Ruminococcus albus AD2013: one gene and its partner. The protein of the gene in region 2 interacts with the protein of the main gene of each other region in a pairwise test. Links are inferred from orthologs where the notes say so. Each region holds a gene or a part of one and is shown on either strand. Other genes may lie near its edges. The genes, in order: bioB and N773_RS0107495.

Region 1 (11,097 bases), 410 kb from region 2 along the record:
GCAACCTTAGTAACGTCGGTAACAGTTAACTCTCCATCACCGTTAACATCACCTTTTGATAACGTCGTTCCCTTTTCTATAGTAACTGTTACCGCTCTACTTTTGATCTTGTCGGTTTGCCAATTGCCGTTAACCTTGGCGCAGACTGCAACCGTGTATTTGTGTCCCGGTGTGAGTTTGGGCGAGGTGAATGAGGTCTTTGTTGCGGGGATATTCTGATCTGCGATCTTCCACTTGCCTTTGATGTATACGGCAACGCCGTACTTTTCTGCACCCTCAACTTCCGACCAGTGGATCATGAACTGGTTATATGTTTTGTTGTATTCGGTGTTGGTAACGATCGGGTACACGGGTGTTTTCTCATACGGTGTGACGGTTATCATATTCGAGTAATTGTCGTACCACTCGCTGTCAAACATTGATAACACGGCAACGCTGTAATTCTCACCCGGTTTCAGATTTCTAAGCACAAAGGAAGTATCGGAAGTATTTTCAACAATAGTCCATTCGCCATCGACCTCGACTGCGACAGCGTATTTTTCAGCGTCTTTTACAGCTTTCCACTTGAGTGTGACACAGCCGTCGCCCGGGGTGTATGTAACAACGGGATTGGCAGGTTCGATATCTTCGCACAGTTCATAGGCGATCTTGTTGTTTTTGGCATATTTTTCGCCGCTTGTGCCTTCATAGCAGTATATCTTGAAGTTTTCCATCACACGGGCTCCGTCCTGGACGAAATTCGGAGACCAAGGATACCCCTCCGCGAGATGATAGTAGTAACCGATAGCGTAATCGCCAATTTTTATATTACTCTTCGGCAGAGTCGCGCTTGTCATAGCGATGCAGTCAAAAAACGCATTCTTTCCAATGCTCTCAACGCTTTCCGGGATAGTTACGCTTTTGAGCTTTCTACAGCCCTCAAAAGCGGATTCACCTATACTTTTAACGCCGTTCGGGATAATTACGCTTTCAAGCTTTTCACATTCGTAAAACGTATTTTCATCTATACTCGTGATGGTGTCAGGCAGCGTTACGCTTGTTTTGCCGCACGGGAAAGTCACGAGTTTTGTCATGTCCTTATTATACATAACACCGTCTACCGAGGAATAGTAACTGTTGTCGGGATCAACATTTATGCTTTCAAGATCGGATTCAAACCACGACTTGAATGCATTCTTACCAATGCTCGAAACATTGCGGGGAATAGTTACGCTTTTAAGCTTAGTGCAGTCTGCAAACGCAAAATCTCCGATGCTTGTGACACTGTCGGGGAGATTTATGCTTGTCAGACGGCAAAGTTCAAACGCATTAGCTCCAATGCTCGTAACACCCTCCGGGATGGTTACATCTGTAATGCCGTCACAATAGGTAGTAAATGCGTTGTCTCCGATGCTTGTAACACCTTCTTCAATAACAACTCTTTTTATGGAGTTGCTGTAACCCTTCCCGATATCTGAATCATAAGAATGGACATAATTATTCATTTCTCCCGTACCGCTGATCGTAAGTGTGCCTTCGTTATCAAGGCTCCAGGTCAGATTTTCACCGCAGGTGCCGCTTGCAACGCTTTCGGCGCTTGCCGCAATATCAAACTGCAAATCGACCACGTTCCCAACGACCGCGCCACTGCCCGAAAGCACAATTGCCAGTGCCGCCAGTCCGCTTATAATTCTTTTTTTCATAATCGTATCAGTCCTTTTGTTTGTAAATAATGCATTAACAGTATTATACTTCAACCGTAACAGTTTTTCAAGAGCAAAAAATCTGAATTTTCCGGATAAATTTTGTGAATGTGATACATACTCTTACCAAAACCGCTAACATTAGCATATCGCACAGTACGCTGACAGAGTTGTAACTATAGAAGATGGTAGAATCGTATAAACACTTTATCCGGTAATACCGCCTTAGTACTGGAATATCACTACAGACTAATCACTCGAAAAAATCATCTTTTTTAAACTGCGTTTGCAACCTATGAAGTCAAAAAAGATGATTTCACTTAAAAGCGCGTATTTACGCGCTTTTTTGTTGCCCTGAAGCAGAAATTTTTTATATGAAAACCGAAGATGATTTTCGATCTCAAATACCGTTTGAAGGGATTCGAACTCTTTTTTGGATCGTTTTCGGAAGAATGAAAGATTTTTTTGAAGGGAAATAACTCAAATTTACATCAAAAAGTTTCACAAACTTTCCAGCCCGGATTTGGTGCTTTTCACGAAATGTGAGAACACTGAATTCGTTTTTTTTATTTTTAAATACAGAAGAACGGAGGTGAAAGAATGCCGGGAAATTTTGATGGGATAAAAAATAGAAAATTTGGTATCGATATCGAGATGACAGGCATAACTCGGTGTGAAGCTGCTAAAGCAATTAAAAAAGTTCTTGGGGTGATATAGAACATGTGGGCGGTACCTACGACAAATACACTGTCGTCGATGACAAATGAAGAAAATGGCAGATAGTCTTCGATTATCATGTTGACCATATCTTCTCCCGGAAGCTGTCAGGTACAAACACCATTTACCGCCGTATCCATGAGTATGAGACTGTTCACCACATCACCGATCAAACTTCCGCATAAGCATATTGAACCGAATATATTGGTATGTACGATGTTCACCTGAACCACATTTTCATGGTGCCAAGTACCTGAACAAGCTCGGATTCGCTTATTACATAAGGGACCATAGCATACATATATTTCAGGAAAGTCCTGCTGAATACTCCGTGTTCGTATGCGAATTTCTTAAATCCTTCAAGTACCTTTGAGTCATATACCTCAATGCAGACACAGCCGCCCATGATGCGTACCTCTTTTATGCGATGGTCGGTAAATCCCGACATTTCACGGCGGGTGATCTCCTCTATACGACGTATTTTAGAAATGTAATCCTCTCGTTCAAACAGCTCTATGGATTTTAATGCTGCGCAGCAAGCAAGAGCATTTCCCATAAATGTCGGTCCATGCATGAAAGCATGAGTAGGATCATCGCTCATAAATCCCTCCCATACTCTGCGGTTAGCTACTGTAACTGCATGACCTATATATCCGCCCGTCAGAGCCTTTCCGAGAACAAGTATATCCGGCAGAACAAGATCAGCTACAAAGCGGTTTCCTGTGCGACCGAAGCCTGTTGCGACTTCATCAAAGATCAGCAATACGTCATATTGATCGCATAACTGCCTTGCTCTTTCAAGAAAACTAATATCATACATACGCATTCCGCCTGCACCCTGAAGAAGCGGTTCAACGATAAAACAGGTAAGGCGGTCTCCATATTCTTCAAACGCCTTTTCAAGTGCAGGTATCTCCGTAGGTATATGGACAACACCACGCTTTTTCTCGCTGTTAACGCCGAAGGCAAAGTGATAGTCCTCATCATCACCGACTTCCATAGCCTTGAATGTATCTCCGTGATAGGCGTGTTCAAGCGAGAGTATCATATCCCGTTCAGAGCCTCGGTTTGTATTGAACTGCAATGCCATTTTCAGTGCGACTTCCACAGCTACGCTGCCTGAGTCTGAGAAAAAGCAGTAGTCCAGATCCCCGGGCAGCCATTGCGCCAGTTTGTCAGAGAGCTTCCGGACAGGTTCATGTGTCATTCCACCAAGCATAACGTGTGCAAATTTTTCAAGCTGACCGCTGATAGCGGAATTGATCTCGGGGTGATTGTAGCCATGAATAACACTCCACCACGAAGATACCGAGTCTATCAGGTCATGACCGTCCTCTGTGTAAAGATGAACGCCCTTTGCATGGGATATTTTTATGGGTGCATCAAGTGTTTTCATCTGAGCATATGGATACCAGATCATTTTTTCTCTCCTCTGTCACATATTCTTTTCAGTGCGTCTTCTGAAATGTCAATATCGGTATCATTCTTACCGACACAGGCAATAACAGGCACCCCTGTGAGTTTTTCGCACATCAGCTTGTTATCCTCTTCCATTACATCGCCCCGGTGGAAGTTGTTCAATATCAATCCCCGTATCTCCAGACCGTGAGCCTTCATGTATTCACATGTAAGAACCACGCTGTTGATCGTTCCAAGTCCTGCATCTGCCACTATGATCGTGGGAAGTCCGAGGGCTTTGATAATATCCTCCAGCATTATCTTTTTATCATCATAACGAATGGGACATACGATACCGCCGCTTCCTTCGCAGATAACGTATTCATATTCATCGCAGATCTTTTTGTACTGTGTCTTGACCGTACTGATTTCCACAGGATCACCCTCTATCTTTGAAGCAAGGTGAGGAGATACTGCCGTTTCATAAATATAAGGACACATTGTATCAAGCGGCTGTGTTATTCCCGATATTTTCTTTACATAAGCAGCATCACCTGGTATGAGTCTGCCGTTTTCATCACGTTTGTTTCCACTGACTGCCGCTTTGAAATAGGCAGTGTTGCAACCTATTTCACTAAGTTTTTTGACAAGCAGTGCTGTGACAAATGTCTTTCCGATATCCGTCCCCGTGCCTGTAACAAATATTCCTTTATGCATTGTTATCCCTCCCCGTAGAATATCCGATCCGATTCAGCATAGCAATATCTTCACGTATACGATTTCCCGATGTAGTCAGCATATCACCCGTGATAGCCGAATTTGCACCAGAAAGAAAAGCTCTTTCACCACAATTTGTCATAAGGTTTCGACCTGCGGCAAGGCGGATATCGGCTTCGGGAACGATAAAGCGGAATATCGCAACAGTCCGCAGAATATCAGACTCGTTGATCCGTTCGATATTTTCAAGAGGTGTTCCTTTAATTGGCATCAAAGCGTTGATCGGTATCGAACTTACGCCAAGCTCACTAAGTGTAAGAGCCATATCGATACGATCCTGCCAGCTTTCGCCCATACCTATGATACCGCCAGAACATACTTCAAGTCCTGCCGCCTTCGCTCTGCGTATACATTCAAGTTTGTCCTCAAAAGTGTGTGTTGTGCAGATATTTTTGAAATTTGCTCTCGAAGTTTCTATATTCGCATGATACCTTGTAACTCCAGCCTGACGAAGCATAGAGAACTGCTCTACTTCAAGCAGACCGAATGAGGCACATAAACCCACATGATGTTCACATGAAAGGGTACGATATGTATCAAGCGCCTTTTCAAATTCATTACCGCTCAGTCTGCGTCCTGCGGTAACTATCGCAAAGCGATGTACGCCCTGTTCTTCATTATGCTGACATTCAGCCGTGATCTTCTGCTTATCAAGAAAAGCATATTCTTCGATACCCGTACAGTGATGGGACGATTGCGCACAGAACTTGCAGTCCTCGGAGCATCGACCGCTTCTTCCGTTGATTATACTGCAAAGATCGGCTCTGCTGCCGCTGAAATGTTTACGCAGTTTATCGGCACATTCTGTCAGTTCTTCTAATTCAGTGCTAAGAAGAAAACTCAGATCATCTTCTTTTGTAAGCCTTTTTCCATTGATTATCTTCTCCGTAATTTTCTTAATATCCATTATACTGTTCCTTTCTCATGAATTACAGGCATAAGCCTTTTAGCTAATATTGCAGATAATAAACAAAGTGCAATATCCCCCGGAACTGCAAGCACAAAGCAGTACAAAAACAAAGTACCTATTCCTATGGGATCATGCAAATATACTGCACTTATAATATAGTAGTAGAGCATTCCAAAAGCGTAAACAACCGCAAGTCCTGCAAAACAGCCGATCAGTATGCGTTTTGTATCAGGTTTTGCGCTGTGGGCAATAGCTCCCGTAATATACGATCCCGCAATAAAACCAACAAGATAGCCGAATGTCGGCTGCAGCACATAACCTATACCGCCTCCGCCTGTAAAAACAGGCAATCCTGCAAGCCCAAGAATAACATACAGAGCTGTTGCCGCAGCACCTTTGTTTTTTCCAAGAATGATCCCTGCAAGAGTGGTGAACAGAAACTGCAGTGTGAACGGGCAAACAGGAACAGGGATACGAATATATGCGCCTGCTGTTATCAGCGCGGTAAACATTGATATCAGAACCATACCTTTTGTTTTGTTTATATTGTTAATGTCAATCACTTCCTCCTCAAAATATCTTGTAAAATCTCATAAATACTCGCGAAATCTCAGTATTTCATAATGATAAGTTCAAGAAATGAACCAAGTTATGGATGATCCAAAGCATTGAATGCCGGATTTAACGTTATCAGGGTACGGCAAACAAAACGTCTTGAGAGATCTGTTTTGACAGCCTTGATGCGACCCATATCCGTTACGGCAGCAAACCTCCTCTGTCCAACGGGATCATTCGTCACGCGAAGTCCCAACTTCCTTCGTTCTGCCTATCCATAACAGGGCGTCGGCGCAGCTCCGTTTCGAGGTCATGCCCCTTGGTAATAATTCCTGCCGACTGCCGGCTCATCCTTTGTTGTTTTCTTAGTGTTGCTTCCTCTGCAGCACCTTTCGGCGGACGCTGCCTGCAGTTTCAGCTTGTAGGTCTTACACCCGTTAAGCTGCTTGCAGCTCTTCGGGACGCCTGATGTCTCTTAACAGTTTTTCAGGATCATAGTCAGCACCACTTTTCAGTATGGCATAAAACACTCGTATCAGCTTGTTTGACAGTACCATCAGCGACTGTTTCTTTTTCAGCGGATTCGTTTTTCTGCCTGTGTAATAGTGATGTATTTCCTTGAATTCCGGATTTGTCGCTGTCAGTGATAAGACTGCCTCAAACAGAAGAAACCTAAGCCGCTTCCGCCCTCGCTTACTTATCCTTGACTGCCCTTTGTGCTTGCCCGAGCTGTTCGCAACTATTGCCTGCCCTGCAAGCTTCTGTATCTGCTTGGGGTCATTAAATCTGCTTACATCTCCGACCTCTGCGATAAATCCTGATACGGTCTTTATCCCGATGCCCTTTATCTGCATCAGCTTCTTTGCATATGGCACCTTACTGACCAGTGTTTCGATCAGCTCCATTATCTGTTCAAGTCGGTTTTGAAGTCTGTCGTAGTCCTCAAGCAGCAGAGTTATCTCAAACCTCGCAGTTTCATGTCCCTCGGTATGACCTATGCTTCGCCTTGCAGCCTCTACCAGGGTCTTAGCCCTCTTTTTACCGACTGCTCTCAGCTTGGCTTCACGCCATATCTCATTGATCTTTTCCTCTCCGAGCGCTATGATGTCACACGGCAGTGCAGCTTTTTTCAGTATCATCATACTGCTGACTGCACTGAAACTACCGTAAACGTCTTTATACTCCGGAAAGTATATCGCAAACCAGCGCTGTATGCGATTTTTGATCCGTGTGAGTTCTGCCTCTGCCTGAAACCTAAGAACGGTTGCGTTTCTTAGCTCGGCGTATATACCCTCAGGCATATACGGATAAGCGTATCTGCCTTCAATGACGAGTTTCGCAATTGTTTTGGGATCCTTCCTGTCGTTCTTGCTGGGAAGGTGATCATCAAGTTCTTTGCTTCGCTTAACGTGGAGCGGATTGACCAGTACCGGCTGCATTCCGTTATCCTGAATAAACTTAGCGAGATCGAACCAGTAATGTCCTGTCGGCTCCATAGCCGGCATAACGGTTTCTTTTCCGCTCTTTTCCATGATCCCGGTGATCCATTCAAAAAAGCCTGCGAATCCTTCTGCGTCATTTGTGAACACATAGGCCTTCTTTGAATATTCCATCCCTCTCCAGTCAAATGCTCTGGCATAGTGCTTTTCGCTGCCTACATCGATCCCGACAATTATTTTTTCTTCTCCTACTTGCAAAATCTTTTCATTTTGTGTATAATACATATAGAGGACACCTTTCTGTAGTTTGTATTACTAACTTTCGCATCGTCAGTATTTACATTCTACACTGAGGTGTTCTTTTTTGCAACCCCTTGATTTGTTTGGTTACAGGAAGCTCCGTTCAATATTATAGCACAGCACAGCTCTGTTGTCAACCACAATTACATTAAAAGTTGACAATATAAATTCAAATCAATTTACCCTAAAAAAACAGCCATCAGAATTATTGAAGGCTGTTTTAAATATTCAGTTCCAATAGAAAATAACCTGATAATGGTATGTACCACAATGTTTTTTGTCTTATGCGGAATATTTTTTTGTGCCATTAGGCAATAGCAAAAAAGCAATATCGGCTAATTCAGTTCAGCTAAATCGATCAAATTGATTTATATTTGAAAGATCCTTATAGATAGCATCCGGCTCTTCTGCTGTTACAGCATCAAAAGAGTGTCCTGCGGTGGTGATTCTCCCTCTTGCATAGTTTCAACATGGGATTTCTGTTGATGATGACGGTGACTTCATAGGGTGGATTTCTCAGAAATGGGATTGCTTTTTCGGGGGGGCGGTATGGTATAATGAAAAGCAGAAGTTACCACTTGGATTACTTGAATGGATTTGATTATAAATCATTTTCTTTTATTAGGAGATTGGCTGTTAATTGATTATGGGGTGTGGAATAGTTGGCGGTTATTTTACAGTGAGTATGAGTGTGGAAGGCTGATGGTCGGGCAGCAATCTTCATAGCTTCTGCCAGTGCTGCCCGACTACAAGCATTTCTTTAACACTTCAACTCCAACGGCAGTGAAATTATTGATGTAACATACAATTCCTACAATGGCAATGTTACTTGCATATCATCGAAAAAAAACAGAAATATGCGCTATGTTCAAAAATACATAAAGATTTTTCTCTCTAAAACAATATGTGGATATCTTTACAATTTTGACGATGCTTCAATCCGTGCTCTAGTAAGCGGTGAAAATTAATCATATATTATATTTTACAGCTTTATAGCCGTCTGTTATATTTATGCTTGAATGCTAAATTCTGATCATCAGGTTTGTCCTATCAACATAAACACAATGCCCCGAGCACTTGATGTGCTCAGGGGCAAAACTTCTGTATGGGTATTTTTCAGCCTTTCAATGGGATAGCTGTACTGTTTTTATCACTCGGAGACCTTGGTCACAGGTATCACTGCGCCGTTATACTTATCAAGGATGAACTTCGCTGTATCCTCGGACTGGAGTATCTCGACCAGTGCTTTCAGGCCCGGGTCATCTGCCTTATCTGGGGTGGTCACGATAATATTGGCATAGGGTGAATCCTCGCCTTCACGGAACAGATACTTTGTTGCGTCAAGACCTGCTTCGATTACCTTGTTGGTGTTGTTTATGTACACATCGAACTCATTGATATGTGCATTTATCTGATAGCTGTCAAGCTCGGTTATCTCGATGGGCTTGATGTACTCTTCGATATCAGCTACACTTGCACGCGCGTTCTCGGTATTGCCCAGCTTTATCCAGCCCTGCTGTTCAAGAATACGGAGAGCTCTGTATTCGTTTGTGGCATCATCTGGCAGAACTACTGTTGCACCGTCGGGTACTTCGTCTGCGGAAGTATATTTCTCGGAGTATGCGCCGATAGGCTCAACGTGTACACCGCCGATATTTACCAGTGTACCGTTGTTTATCTCGTTCCATTCAATAAGATAAGGTTCATGCTGATTGAAGTTGAAATCTACCTCGCCGTTCTGGGTCTTTTCATTCCATGTAGCATCTGAAGCTGTGCTGACTATATCGATGGTATAGCCTTTCTCATTCAGCTTAGGCTCTACGTATTCGAGTATCTCGCTGTGTGGGGTGAGGTCTGCCAGTGCTGTTATGGTGGTGAGTTCCTTGCCGTCAGCTGTTTTGGTCTTGCTCTTTTTCTCGGGTGAATCTGCCTTTGCATTTCCGCCGCAGCCTGTAAGTACTGCCGAGATAAGTGCTGCTGCTATGGCTGCCGAATAAAGTCTGTTGTTTTTCATAATTGATTCCTCCTAAAAATTCATTTTAACTTTTCCTTTTACTTATATTATGATAGTTTATATAAGATGTCTCTTTTTAAGTATGAGATTTGATATCAGGTCGCCGAATATCTGTGCTATCTCAACCATGACTATAAGTACCAGCACAGAAGCTATCAGCATATCGTGGTAAAATCTGTTGAAGCCGAAGCGCACTGCTATATCGCCGATACCGCCCGCGCCGAAGCTTCCTGCCAGTGCTGTCATGGAGATTATACCTATAAGTGCTACTGTGAACCCTCTTATTATAGAAGGTATAGCTTCGGGCAGCATCACCTTGAAAACTATCGCCGCCGAGCTGCTGCCCATTGCCTTTGCGGCTTCTATCTTGCCTTTGGGTATCTCAACGAATGCACCCTGCACCAGTCTTGCGTACATGGGTATACAGCTTGCCGCCAGTGCGATTATACAAGCATTTACACCGTAGCTTTGCCCCAGCAACATTCGTGCCAGCGGGAGTGTTATGATTATCATTATCATCTGGGGAAGTGACCTGAGACAATTGACTATCGTGCCTGCCGTTTCATTCAGTACAGGTACGGGTCTAACGCCTTCCTTGGATATAACTGAAAGTGCTATGCCTAGAAGTACTCCCAGCACGAGGGTTATCACTGCGCTGAGTGCCACCATGTAAAGAGTATCCCACACAGCTGGGAGCAGTACGTCCCAGACCTCTTTGCTGAATGCGTGCTTTACCACTTCCCAGAAAGGAAATTTCAAAAAACTCAAATTCCCTCACCTCCTGTAAATGAATTATCATGTCTGAATTCTTTGTATACTTCAAGGAATATTTTACCCGTATTGCTCTGGGGGTCAAGGAAGATATCCCTTGTGGTGCCTGTTTCGGTTATCACGCCGTTTTCCAGAACTGCAACCCTGTTGCATATGCGCTTTGCCGCTTCAAGCTCGTGGGTTATCATTATTATGGTAACGCCAAGCTCTTTGTTGATATGTTCAAGCAGGTCGAGTATCGAAAGGGTTGAAACAGGGTCGAGGGCGCTGGTGGCTTCATCGGAGAGAAGCACATCGGGGTCGGTAGCAAGTGCCCTTGCTATGCCTACGCGCTGTTTCTGTCCGCCCGAAAGCGAACCGGGATAAGCATTCTTCTTATCGGAAAGACCCACAAGCTCCAGCAGCTTATTGACCTTTGTCTCAATATCCTTTTTTGATACCCCCAGCAGTTTCAACGGATATGCGATATTCTTGAATACCGTCATGGAATCAAAAAGATTGAACTGCTGGAATATCATGCCTATTTTTTTTCGG
Region 2 (11,039 bases):
TGTTCTTGAATACTCATAACCGCGCATCTTTCCGAGACCGTCCTGTTTGAAAGTCGAGGTCTGATAAATGGGAACATTCACAGCACCTGTTCTTTCATCTATTGATATACCGCCGTGTATCAGAGCAGTTTCAATATTGTTGTAGCTCATAGTTCATACTTCCTTTCATATTATTCTTATCTGTTTAGTATGATTTATATCGTGACTATATTGTACAACATATTCTGCTATTTGTCAACACCTAAACAATACCTAAATGTGATAACGTTATCACGCCCTCAGATGTAATATTCAGGCTCGTTCAGCTCACCGTAAGGACGGCAGCTTTCGCGTATTATCAGCGTGCCCTCAACTTCAAGCCGTGAGATTATCCTGTGTCCGCCCTTTATACGGTCCAGCAGGAGCATCAGCGAAAAGCGCACCATCTCGTTCTTTGGCAGTGATATCGTTGTCAGCATGGGTCTTGTGTACTGCGCCGCATCGATATCATCGTTGGATATGATCGAGGGTGAATATATCTTTGATCTTCGTCGGCTGAGAGCTTTCAGCATACCCACCGCAAGGATATCATTTGCACAATATATACCCGACGGCGGATCTGCAAGCCCTGAAAAGTATTCCAGAGCTGCGATACCGTTTGCTTCGTTAGGCGTAGTATCATAGATATAGTCAATATCGGGTGTCAGATGATATGTTGTCATCGCCGTCTGATATCCCATGAACCTCGATTCATTGTGGCAGTCGCCTACATATCCTATCTTTGTGTGACCGAGCTTTGCAAGATATGCTATCGCAGTGCGGGCTATCCTGCTGCCGTCACACAGCACCTCATCAACTTCATAATTTGTCGAGTTTCGGTTTATCGAAACGATATTCTTTTCCTTGGTCTTCAGCTGTTTCAGCGCACGGCTGGTCGCCTTGCCTATTATGATAAGTCCGTCAGACTTGTGTGTGCTGTCGCGGTAGAGTTCTTCGACAAGGTTTTGCAGTCTGTCGTTCTGGATTATCCTTTCATCTGAAAACTCACTCCGATGCCATACGTTATTCACTATACAGCTGCTGTTTCTCAGCTCTTTTTCAAGTATCATCAGAAGCTCATCATAGAATGGGTCGGCGGCACCGCTGCCTAAGTGGGTAACAAGGATATTTATGTGATATATCCTGTCCTCATTCCTGCCCCCCGCTCTGAGTGAACGGGCATTTGCATTCGGGATATAATTTATCTCACGGGCAGCCTCTATTACCCTTTGCCTGACTTCCTCACTGGAACATTTATGGTTCGGATCGCTGAGTATCCTGCCCACGGTCGATACCGATACTCCTGTCATTTTTGCTATTTCTTTCAGAGACATAATTTTGCTCCCTTTTGTGAAATATAAGAAATCCTATCTGATATATATGATTATATCACTTTATTTCCTAGTTGTCAACTAGGTTAATTGTTAAATTTTTGTAATTTCGACTCTTATAAAAAAGACATCCCTGCAAAATACAGAGATGTCCTGATGTCAGAATTATCACAGCAGACCTGCTGCCTTGAATGCCTGTTCAAGATCTTCGATAAGATCGTCTGCGTCCTCTAATCCCGCGGAGATACGTATCAGATTGCGTGGTATCTCAGCCAGCTTGAACTCGTCCTCGGTCAGCTCTGAATGAGTAGTATTTGGAGAGTCAACTATGAGAGAACGTGCGTCACCGAGGTTTACATGATAGTGGAAAAGCTTGATGTTGTTAAGGAACTCAGCTTCCTGCTCGGGTGTGCCCTTTATACCGAAGGACAGTACTCCGCCGCCGCCGTTTGTGAGATGCTTGTCAGCCAGTTCCTTGAACTTGTAGCTTGCAAGGCTGGGGTGACGAACCCATTCAACAGCAGGTGAGCTTTCCAGATATGCAGCGATCTTAGCAGCATTCTTTGACTGTTTGGATACACGTTCGGAAAGTGTCTCAAGACCGATAATACCCAGATATGCGTCCTGAGGTGAGAGCGCAGCGCCCAGCAGATTCAGGTATACAAGTATCGCACGGAATATAAAGAAATTATCCGGGAATATATCCGCAGGAGACTTGCCGCCCAGCATTACTATCGGCTTGTAGAACTGAGGATATCTCTCCTTGGTGTACAGTGACATATCACCGTTATCAAGTATAAGTCCCGCAATGAGATTGCCGTGACCTGTCAGTGCCTTTGTTGCAGAGTATACAACGATATCAGCACCGTGCTCGAGAGGTCTGTAAAGATAAGGTGTTGCAAGGGTATTATCAACTACAACAGGTACGCCGTGCTTGTGAGCAACTTCGGATATAGCATCGATATCCAGCAGATATGCATTTGGGTTGCTGATGGACTCAACATATATAGCCTTTACATCATCGGTTATCTCAGCATCAAGCTTTTCAGGGTCAAGTATAGCATCGGTGAGCTTGATATTTACACCGAACTCGGGGAACAGTCTGTCGAATGCGTCTATCGTGCCGCCGTATACGTAAGGCGAAGCAAGTATCGTGCCGCCGCCTACTGCCAGGTTCAGCAGTGTGTAGCTGATAGCAGCCATGCCCGAACCTACTGCAACTACGTTCTTAGCGCCGTCAAGTGCCTTGACTCTCTCTGCGAAATAGTTAACTGTGGGATTGCCAACACGGGTGTAAAGATATCCTGCTTCCTTGTATGTAAAAAGGTTCTGTGCGTGCTCGGTGCTCTTGAAATCATAAGCCGCAGTCTGATATATAGGGGGAGATATCGCCAGGTTGTTATCCAGAGGGCTGTAACCCGCCTTTATTTTCTTTGTATCAAATCTTAATTCTGCCATGATGATCTTCCTTTCGGTTTTGGTTTGTTTTCGATGTTTACAGTTTACCCGAAAACAGCAGAAAGGTCAATGATAAAAGGTGATATCGTTGTCATATACACGGCAGAAGATGTTTGTATATCGTCATTACGCGGTATCGATATATACCATTTTCTGCATATTTTAAGCTTATTACGATGAAAACATGACAACGTTATCTGCACGTAAATACGGGCTTTTTGATATCAATACAATGCCGTGTTCCAGCCGTCTGATATATTATCACTATGATAATAAGAATACGTTATCATATATATCATATGTTATAAATAATATTTATTGCTCCTGATAAACACTATTTATCGGTTAGGGCTTTGCATTCTTTTGCAGACTCAGTTTCAGCTCCTCGATATATCGTTCACCTATCTCACTTAATGAACCGTGCTTCTTTCTGATATATCCTATCTCCATCACGGTATTGTGATTTTCGCTGTCCTCGCGGAATGGAACAACCACATAATCACTTCCGTTCATCTCTTCACATAGTATACCCGAACAAAGTGTATATCCGTAAAGTGTTTTCATAAGTTCACCCATAGCGGCGCGATCGGTGGCTTTTATCATTCGGGGATATATATTCTCGCTGAGTATCTCTTCTGCAAAAAGATATCCGTTGCTTCCGTTCTGTTCAAATGAAAGGCAAGGGTACGGCGCAAGCTGTTCCAGTCCGATAGATTCTTCCCCCGCAAGAGGATGTTCCCGCCACATATAAACATATGCGCGGCATTTTATCAGCCCTGTAAATTCAAGTTCGTTCTCCTCAAGCATTTTGGTTATGGGCTTGCGGTTAAATGAACTTATATACAGCACGCCTATCTCGCTTTTCAGGCTTCCCACATCATGTATGATATTCAGTGTCTCGGTCTCTCGTATAGCAAATTCAAATTCCAGTGTGCCGAACTGTTTTACAGTCTCGATGAATGCACTTACCGCGAATGAGTAATGCTGTGTCGATACTCCGAATTTTCGCTTCATATCCTTGTTGATATATTTTTCGCAGACAAGTTCGTACTGCCTGTACAGCTGTCCGATACTGCAAAGAAATTCCTCACCCTCTGCCGTTGGTACGACGCCTTTTGGCGTGCGCAGGAATATCTCTGCACCTATCTCGCGTTCTAGTTCGCGCACTGCATTGGTCAGCGTAGGCTGGGATATCCCAAGCTTGTCTGCCGCTTTGTTCATTGAACCGCTCTCGCTTATCATGAGGGCGTAGTTTATCTGCTGAAGTGTCATGGCTAACCTCCTGATTATTGGATTGTATAAACGAAAACGCTCATCGGTATTGTTATCTCGATGAGCGCCCTGAATATTGTTTCCGAAAGACAATATACACGATAGTCGGATCAGATATGCATAGCATCCATCGCCTTGATGTATTGCAGGCTCGGGATAAATATCCCTTCATGCTTATTTCCGCTGTATATCTGTTCGCCGTCTTTGTATACAAACAGCTGTGCGATAGGCACTTCCGTCCATTCATCGCCGTCAAGTGCTGTCGTAGCAAAAATATATCCCGAACCGAGTCTGCGGAACTTCATAGTGTCTTTCATGTTTTTATGTATATAAAGCAGCTCTCCGTCGTATATCATGAGATTAAGCTTGTTTTTATGTGACATCTCCTGAATGAGACCGTCCACAAGCTCACAGCGCTCCTGCTGTGAAAGTTCACCGTTTTGCTGTGCGTTGTTGAGGGTATCCATCAGGAATAAAAACAATCTTTCCGAATCCGTATCTCCGCATTGATTGTTAAGATATGGTATCAGTCTGCTGCCGGAATATATCGTCCCGTTGTGTATGAGTGTCCATTGTCTGCCTGTGATATCGCGCCCCGTGAAAGGGTGGCAGTTTTCCAGCTTTATCGAGCCTACGGTAGCAAATCTTATATGCCCGAGTACAGTTTTCTGTTCATCGATATTCTGCAGCAGCATTTCCAGCATAGCACTGTCAGATGCACGTTCACAGCCCCTTATCAGCCTGTCACCGTACATTATTCCCCAGCCGTGAGGATTGCTTTCACTGTGGGAGAAAAATACCTTTAGCTGTTCTTTGATATCTGTTGGTCCAGCGGCGGAAAAGCCGATAAGTTCACACATCTGTATCACCTTCTATCCGTAAATATTTTCATTGATTATCCTACTGCACAGGCGGTCACTGAGTTTAGCTTTTTCATATGCTATGACATTAAGATATTCTTCATTGTCAGTAAAACGCTCCGCCATCTTATCAAGTATCTGCTCTGCACGTTCAAGTATCGGTATACCATCTATCGTCACACCGTCAAGATCAAGCAAAGCCGCATTCTTGTGATTTTCAACAGCCTGTATCTGCAATTCATCCGTGTATTCAAAATCGGGCTGTTCCGAAAGATATACCGCCAGAAGATGTGCAAAGCGCAGATCGTCAGCGTTTATACCCAGAGTCTCCAGCGGGTTGATATCGAACATTCTAAGCTCGATATGGCTGACACCATTTTCAAAGTTCTCGATACTGTTAATACCCTTTGGTTTCAGTCTTATGGGCAGATACAGCTCACTTGCCGAAAACAGTCTGCCATCATCAACATAGCGCTGTATACTGTCAACATATGCTGAAAGGCTTTTAAATCTGAGTGTCGGTACAAAATTGTTCCAGTATCCTTTTTCGCTGCTTCTTATTGAAGCATATCTGCTCACCGCAGCGCCCTTTGCACCGTCTTCAAAAAGTGAACGGTCATATACGGGGCTTGAGGCAGTAAGCACCAGCGGCAGCCAGCTGTGTCTGCTGAACTGTTTGTACAGCCTTAGATAGAATTTATTTTTGAATTCGGAAAAGTTTTCGCCTGAAGATATGCTTTTCAGATATTCGTCATCAAAAGAAAAATTGAAATGTATACCCGAAAACAGCATCAGCTTTTTTCCGTAGCGCTGTTCCAGTTTTTCACGGTATAAACGCTTGCCCGAATGATCTCCTCTGAAATCTGCCACGTGTATCTCACTTTCGTCCGAAAAATGCGGCGGATTACTGTATATATGGAGTTGCTCATCCATCTCATTCAGTATTTTATTTACATTTCTATCCAGGCGTTCAAGCTCCTTCATAACACCGTCGATACTTGTACAGACAGGTGTTACCAGCTCTATCTGATTTTCACAGAAGTCGCGGGTTATCTCGCCGTCAGCATCGAATGGGTGAGGTATCTGTGAAAGTCTGCCGTTTTCATCAACACGGAGCGTCTCGCGTTCCAATCCGAAATTTCCTTTATATATAAGCTGATTATCCATTTGTCCTCCTTATATAGAAGTTAACGTCCTTATATGCATCTCCATATTATGGAATTAATCCTATTAAATCAATATGATAAATAGATTATATCATATAATTCCTATAATGTCAATATGAAATGTTGTAAACGAATTATTAACACCATTGCATATCAAAAAGCGCGGACAATTCATATCGTCCGCGCATCATATCAGAATTCATAAGGGGTTATCTGATAAACAAAATAGTTCAGCCAGTTTGAGAACAGCAGGCTCGAAGCCGATATCCAGCGGCTCTCGGGTTCTTTATCGGGGTCATCATCAGGAAAATAATTCTTAGGTATATCAGGTGAGATACCTTTATCCGTATCACGGATATATTCCTCAGCCAGTCTGTAAAGATCATACTCGGGATGACCGTTCACGAAAATATTCTTGCCGCCGTCTGAAACGATATATACACCTGTTTCATCGGACTCGGCAATTATGGAAAGTTCATTGACTTTCAGTATCTCATCTCTGTCGATGCCAGTATATCTCGAATGCGGCGCAAAAAAATTCTTATCAAAACCGCGTACAAGTTCATTGCCGGGTTCAGTTACAGTGTGTTTGAATATTCCCGAAAGCTTTCTTTCGAGATCAAACTTTGGCACGCCGTAGTGATAGTATAGCCCCGCCTGAGCCGCCCAGCACAGATATAATGTCGATGTTACGTGTATCCTGCTCCATTCAAATATCGCCGAAAGCTCACCCCAGTAATCCACATCTTCATATTCAAGTTTTTCAACAGGCGCACCTGTTATTATCAGACCATCATAATACTTGTGTTCTATCTGATAAAAGGGAAGATAGTTTTTTAAAAGATAGCTCATGGGAGTATTCTTATATTTATGTGTGGTAAGCCTTATAAATGTAACTTCGGTCTGCAATGGCGAATTGGAAAGCAGGCGCAGAAGCTGCTGCTCTGTCTCTTCCTTGTCGGGCATTATATTCAGCACAGCTATTTTAAGCTCTCTTATATCCTGGTGGATCGCACGTTCTTCTGTCATTGCAAAGATGTTTTCCTTTTTCAGCTTTTCAATAACGGGCAGTGTTTCCTTTAATCTGATCGGCATACGCTAGCTCTCCTTTTCATTATAGTTATCATATAGGTTTAGTATGTTTTTAGATTATAACACATTTTTCTACCCCTGTCAATAGTTTTTTTTCAATTTTTTCTCCCTGAATATCATATCGAAGCTCATAATATTTCAGCCGATATACGCTGTCTATTACACGTTATAAATTCTATCGATAACAAAGCCATTTTGCGATAACGTATTCTTATTATTACACATGATCCACCCCTAATGAAATATTTTTTTATCCTTATGACCCTGCAGACTCCCTTATTATCGGGAAAGATATCGTTATCACCATTGCCGTGAGAAACTGAATAAAATACCGTATCCGATAATAACAGCCCTCTGATATTGCGCAGTAAAGTGCTTTATCAGCACAAACCAAGACAACGTTATCACATTTCCAAATTGACTTTTGCCAATATTTCGGATAGAATTTAGTCATCGAAAAAACAGCAAACACAAAGGAGTTTTGGAAATGAAAAAGGAAAGTATTTTAGCAGCTATAATGGCATCGGCAATATTGCTGGCATCATGTTCGGTAAGCGAACAGGGAAGTTCCGATAATGAGAAAAAGGGCTCTGCTAATAACACTGCACAGAGCACAGGTGATTTCAAATACGGCAAGATAGATATCCCCGGCAAGGACGGTGCCCTCTGCGGCGCTCCTATCTATATAGCTTACGAGAACGGCTATTTTGCAGAAGAGGGCTTCGATGTGACCCTTATATCTGCCGATTTTGAAACAAGAAAGATCGGTCTCAACAACGGTTCCATACCGATAGTAAACGGAGATTTCCAGTTCTTCCCCTCGATCGAGAACGGTATAAACGTTAAGGTCGTCGATGGTCTGCACGAGGGCTGTATCAAGTTTGCAGTCAGCCCCGATTCCGATATCAAATCAGTTGATGACCTCAAAGGCAAGAAGATAGGCGTTGACGAAATAGGCGGCACACCTCATCAGGTGGCATCTCTCTGGCTGGAAAACGCAGGTATCTCCGCAGATCCTTCCGATGGTGAGGTAACATTCCTGCCTTACTCCGACGGCAACCTGGAGTTTGAAGCACTGGCAAACGGCGAGATAGATGTTGCAGCCCTTTGGGATCCGCTGGGTTCTATACACGAAAAAGCAGGCGATGTACGCATACTCTTCGATCTGGGCAAAGACCCCTATTTTGCAGATCACTTCTGCTGCTTCCTCTATGCATCGAATAAGGTACTGGAAGAAAACCCCGAAGAGGTCGCAGCTCTCCTCAGAGCATACCGCAAGGCTCAGGAATGGCTTTATGAGAACCCCGAAGAAGCCGTTGATATCATTATCAACAAAAATTACGCTTCCATCGAGGATAAGGAACTGGCAGTCGATCTGATAAAGAGCTACGGTTTCCCCTCAGCAGCCGAACATGATGCAAACTGGGATGCTCACGTTGAAGAGGACGTTAAGTATTTCGTTGACGGTCTTTCACAGATAGGCTACCTCAAGAGTGATCCCGACCAATTTGCAAAGGATATCTACCAGAAAGTTGAAGTAAAATAATAATCAGTACAGAGAGGAGATACAGTAACGTATGAACGGACAGATAGCTTTAAAAGGCAGCCTTCGGAACTCCGCTGAAAAGGAAAAGCCGACTGCCGAAAAGAAAGCAAAATGGGGATACAGGCACAACGGCTATTATGCCCTGAAAGCGCTGCTCACCATCTCGGGCTTTGTTGCTGCCATAATAATCAATATAGTATTCCCCCAGAAGGCGGCAGTCGAATTCAAGACCTACGTGATAAACGCATTTGGTCTTAGCGTCAGCCTTAATATAAACGATGCTTACATCTTCGTGCTTGTAGCGCTGATATTGATATTCACAGGCGCAGGCATCGTATCACTGAAAGATAAAAACAAGCGCAAAAAATTCTGCAAGGCAGCTGCATTCAGGTTTGCGCTGGGTATCGCCCTTGCGGTATGGGATATAGGCGGAACAAAATTACAGGTGTTCGCACAGCCCTTTTTCCCGGGACCCGCACAGGTCATCGAAGCATATCTTGCCGATGGTGAATATGTGGTACAGAATACCCTTTATTCCCTCAGGCTATACGCAGCAGGATTTTCCAGCGGTGTACTCCTCGGAGTCGGTACAGGCATACTCATCGGCTGGTTCCCGAAAGTATATTACTGGGTCTTCCCGATACTGAAAATAACAGGCGTTGTCCCCGCAGTGGCATGGATGCCCTTTGCACTTACCTTACTGCCTAACTCATTCACAGCAGCTGTGTTCCTCATCGTGATATGCGCATGGTTCCAGATAGCATTCCTTACTGCCCAGGGCATACAGTCCACACCCAAGCAGAATTATGAAGCCGCAAGGATACTCGGCAGTTCCCAGTTAGGTCTGATATTCAACGTTGCCATACCCCATGCTATGCCCGATATCTTCACAGGCATAAGTTCGGCAAATGCTATGGCTTTCACTACCCTCGTCATGAGCGAGATGCTGGGTCAGCCCGGCGGACTGGGTTACTACATAAACCAGTCGAAAGTCTGGAGCGCATATTACAAAGTTCTGGCAGCCATAATCATAATGGCAGTGCTGTTCTCTCTGATTAATTACCTTATAGGACGTATCCGCAAGCGTGCACTGCGCTGGCAGGAAGGAGTGCTGAAAAAATGAGCAGTACCATATTTGTAAATAATGTCAACAGGATATATACCGATGCCGAGGGCAATAAAGTCAACGCTCTTTATAATGTTGACCTTGATATCCGTCCCGGTGAATTCATTTCGATAATAGGACCCTCAGGCTGCGGAAAGACCACACTGCTTCGCCTTATAGCGGGTCTTGATAAACCCCAGTCGGGTGAACTTACCATAGACGGCAGCAAGATAACAGACGTTTCTCCCGAACGCGGATATGTTTTCCAGCAGGGCGGTCTGTTCCCCTGGCTGAATGTTGAGAACAATATTGCCTACGGACTTAAAGCCCGAAAGGTGTACAAGAAAAACAAGGACAAGATAAGCAGATATATCTCAATGGTGGGTCTTGACGGATTTGAGAGATCCTATCCCCACCAGATATCAGGCGGAATGGCACAGCGTGTCGCAATAGCAAGAGCACTTATCAACGAACCTAAAGCTCTTCTGCTTGACGAACCTATGGGCGCACTGGATTCCTTCACCCGTGCCGATCTTCAGGATAAGATACTAGAACTCTGGAAAGAGAACGGTATAACAATGATACTCGTCACCCACGATATCGACGAAGCTATATATCTCAGCGACAGGATAGTCATAATGACACCCCGTCCCGGAAAGATCAGCAAGCTGATCGATGTCGATCTTCCGAGACCCCGTCACCGCGGCGGTTCGGAATTTCTTGCAATGAGAAAATCAATACTCGAGCATTTTGAACTTGCGCAGGCACAGCCTCAGCCAGAGTATATGATATAAGGAAGAAGAATTATTGTGAAAGAAAAAATACGGGATACAGCAGGACTGATATTGTCGCTTCTGCTGACGATCGGATCGCTGACTTTTTTCAGAGCCTGTGATTCGGCAGAGGGCAGACATATGGCTTGCCACTGGGCACAGAATGCGATCACATTGATCGGCATAGTTCTGGTATTACAGTCCTTTATCAAACTTGTAATAAATCAGAAAGGTATAAAAACAGGACTTGCCATCGGTACAGCCGCTCTTGCCATAGTGGTCATATTCATACCCGGTACTGCCATAAACCTCTGCATGATGAAGCCCATGCGCTGTCACACAGTGTTCCGACCTGCCGTTACGGTGGTATCATCACTGCTTGCGATAGTATCAGTTATAGATATCATAACGAACCTTA

The links.
Region 1: the proteins of N773_RS0107495 (region 2) and bioB interact in binary tests that used the Escherichia coli proteins (3 or more experiments, as listed by UniProt). The link is inferred for Ruminococcus albus AD2013 from one-to-one orthologs.

What each region holds. Positions count from the first base shown.
Region 1 is NZ_JAGS01000001.1:1,286,804-1,297,900, forward strand. The notes cover bases 3,492-6,453. They hold bioB (biotin synthase BioB), read right to left. Parts: upstream 5,476-6,453; coding sequence 4,507-5,475; downstream 3,492-4,506. Other genes in these bases: bioA (adenosylmethionine--8-amino-7-oxononanoate transaminase), read right to left, coding at 3,492-3,819; bioD (dethiobiotin synthase), read right to left, coding at 3,816-4,514; N773_RS0105795 (biotin transporter BioY), read right to left, coding at 5,481-6,011. In the rest of the region: N773_RS0105770 (leucine-rich repeat protein), read right to left, coding at 1-1,682; N773_RS22160 (amidoligase family protein), read left to right, coding at 2,283-2,399; more of bioA, read right to left, coding at 2,620-3,491; N773_RS0105800 (IS110 family transposase), read right to left, coding at 6,477-7,763; N773_RS0105805 (MetQ/NlpA family ABC transporter substrate-binding protein), read right to left, coding at 8,929-9,792; N773_RS0105810 (methionine ABC transporter permease), read right to left, coding at 9,850-10,560; N773_RS0105815 (methionine ABC transporter ATP-binding protein), read right to left, coding at 10,557-11,097. UniProt on the Escherichia coli protein: Catalyzes the conversion of dethiobiotin (DTB) to biotin by the insertion of a sulfur atom into dethiobiotin via a radical-based mechanism.
Region 2 is NZ_JAGS01000001.1:1,694,522-1,705,560, reverse strand. The notes cover bases 3,065-5,968. They hold N773_RS0107495 (class II glutamine amidotransferase), read right to left. Parts: upstream 4,940-5,968; coding sequence 4,190-4,939; downstream 3,065-4,189. Other genes in these bases: N773_RS0107490 (glutathione synthase), read right to left, coding at 4,952-5,968; N773_RS0107500 (LysR family transcriptional regulator), read right to left, coding at 3,153-4,079. In the rest of the region: N773_RS0107515 (trans-sulfuration enzyme family protein), read right to left, coding at 1-150; N773_RS0107510 (LacI family DNA-binding transcriptional regulator), read right to left, coding at 279-1,352; N773_RS0107505 (O-acetylhomoserine aminocarboxypropyltransferase/cysteine synthase family protein), read right to left, coding at 1,518-2,807; more of N773_RS0107490, read right to left, coding at 5,969-6,106; N773_RS0107485 (homoserine O-succinyltransferase), read right to left, coding at 6,298-7,200; N773_RS0107480 (ABC transporter substrate-binding protein), read left to right, coding at 7,715-8,743; N773_RS0107475 (ABC transporter permease), read left to right, coding at 8,775-9,866; N773_RS0107470 (ABC transporter ATP-binding protein), read left to right, coding at 9,863-10,642; N773_RS0107465 (DUF4418 family protein), read left to right, coding at 10,658-11,039.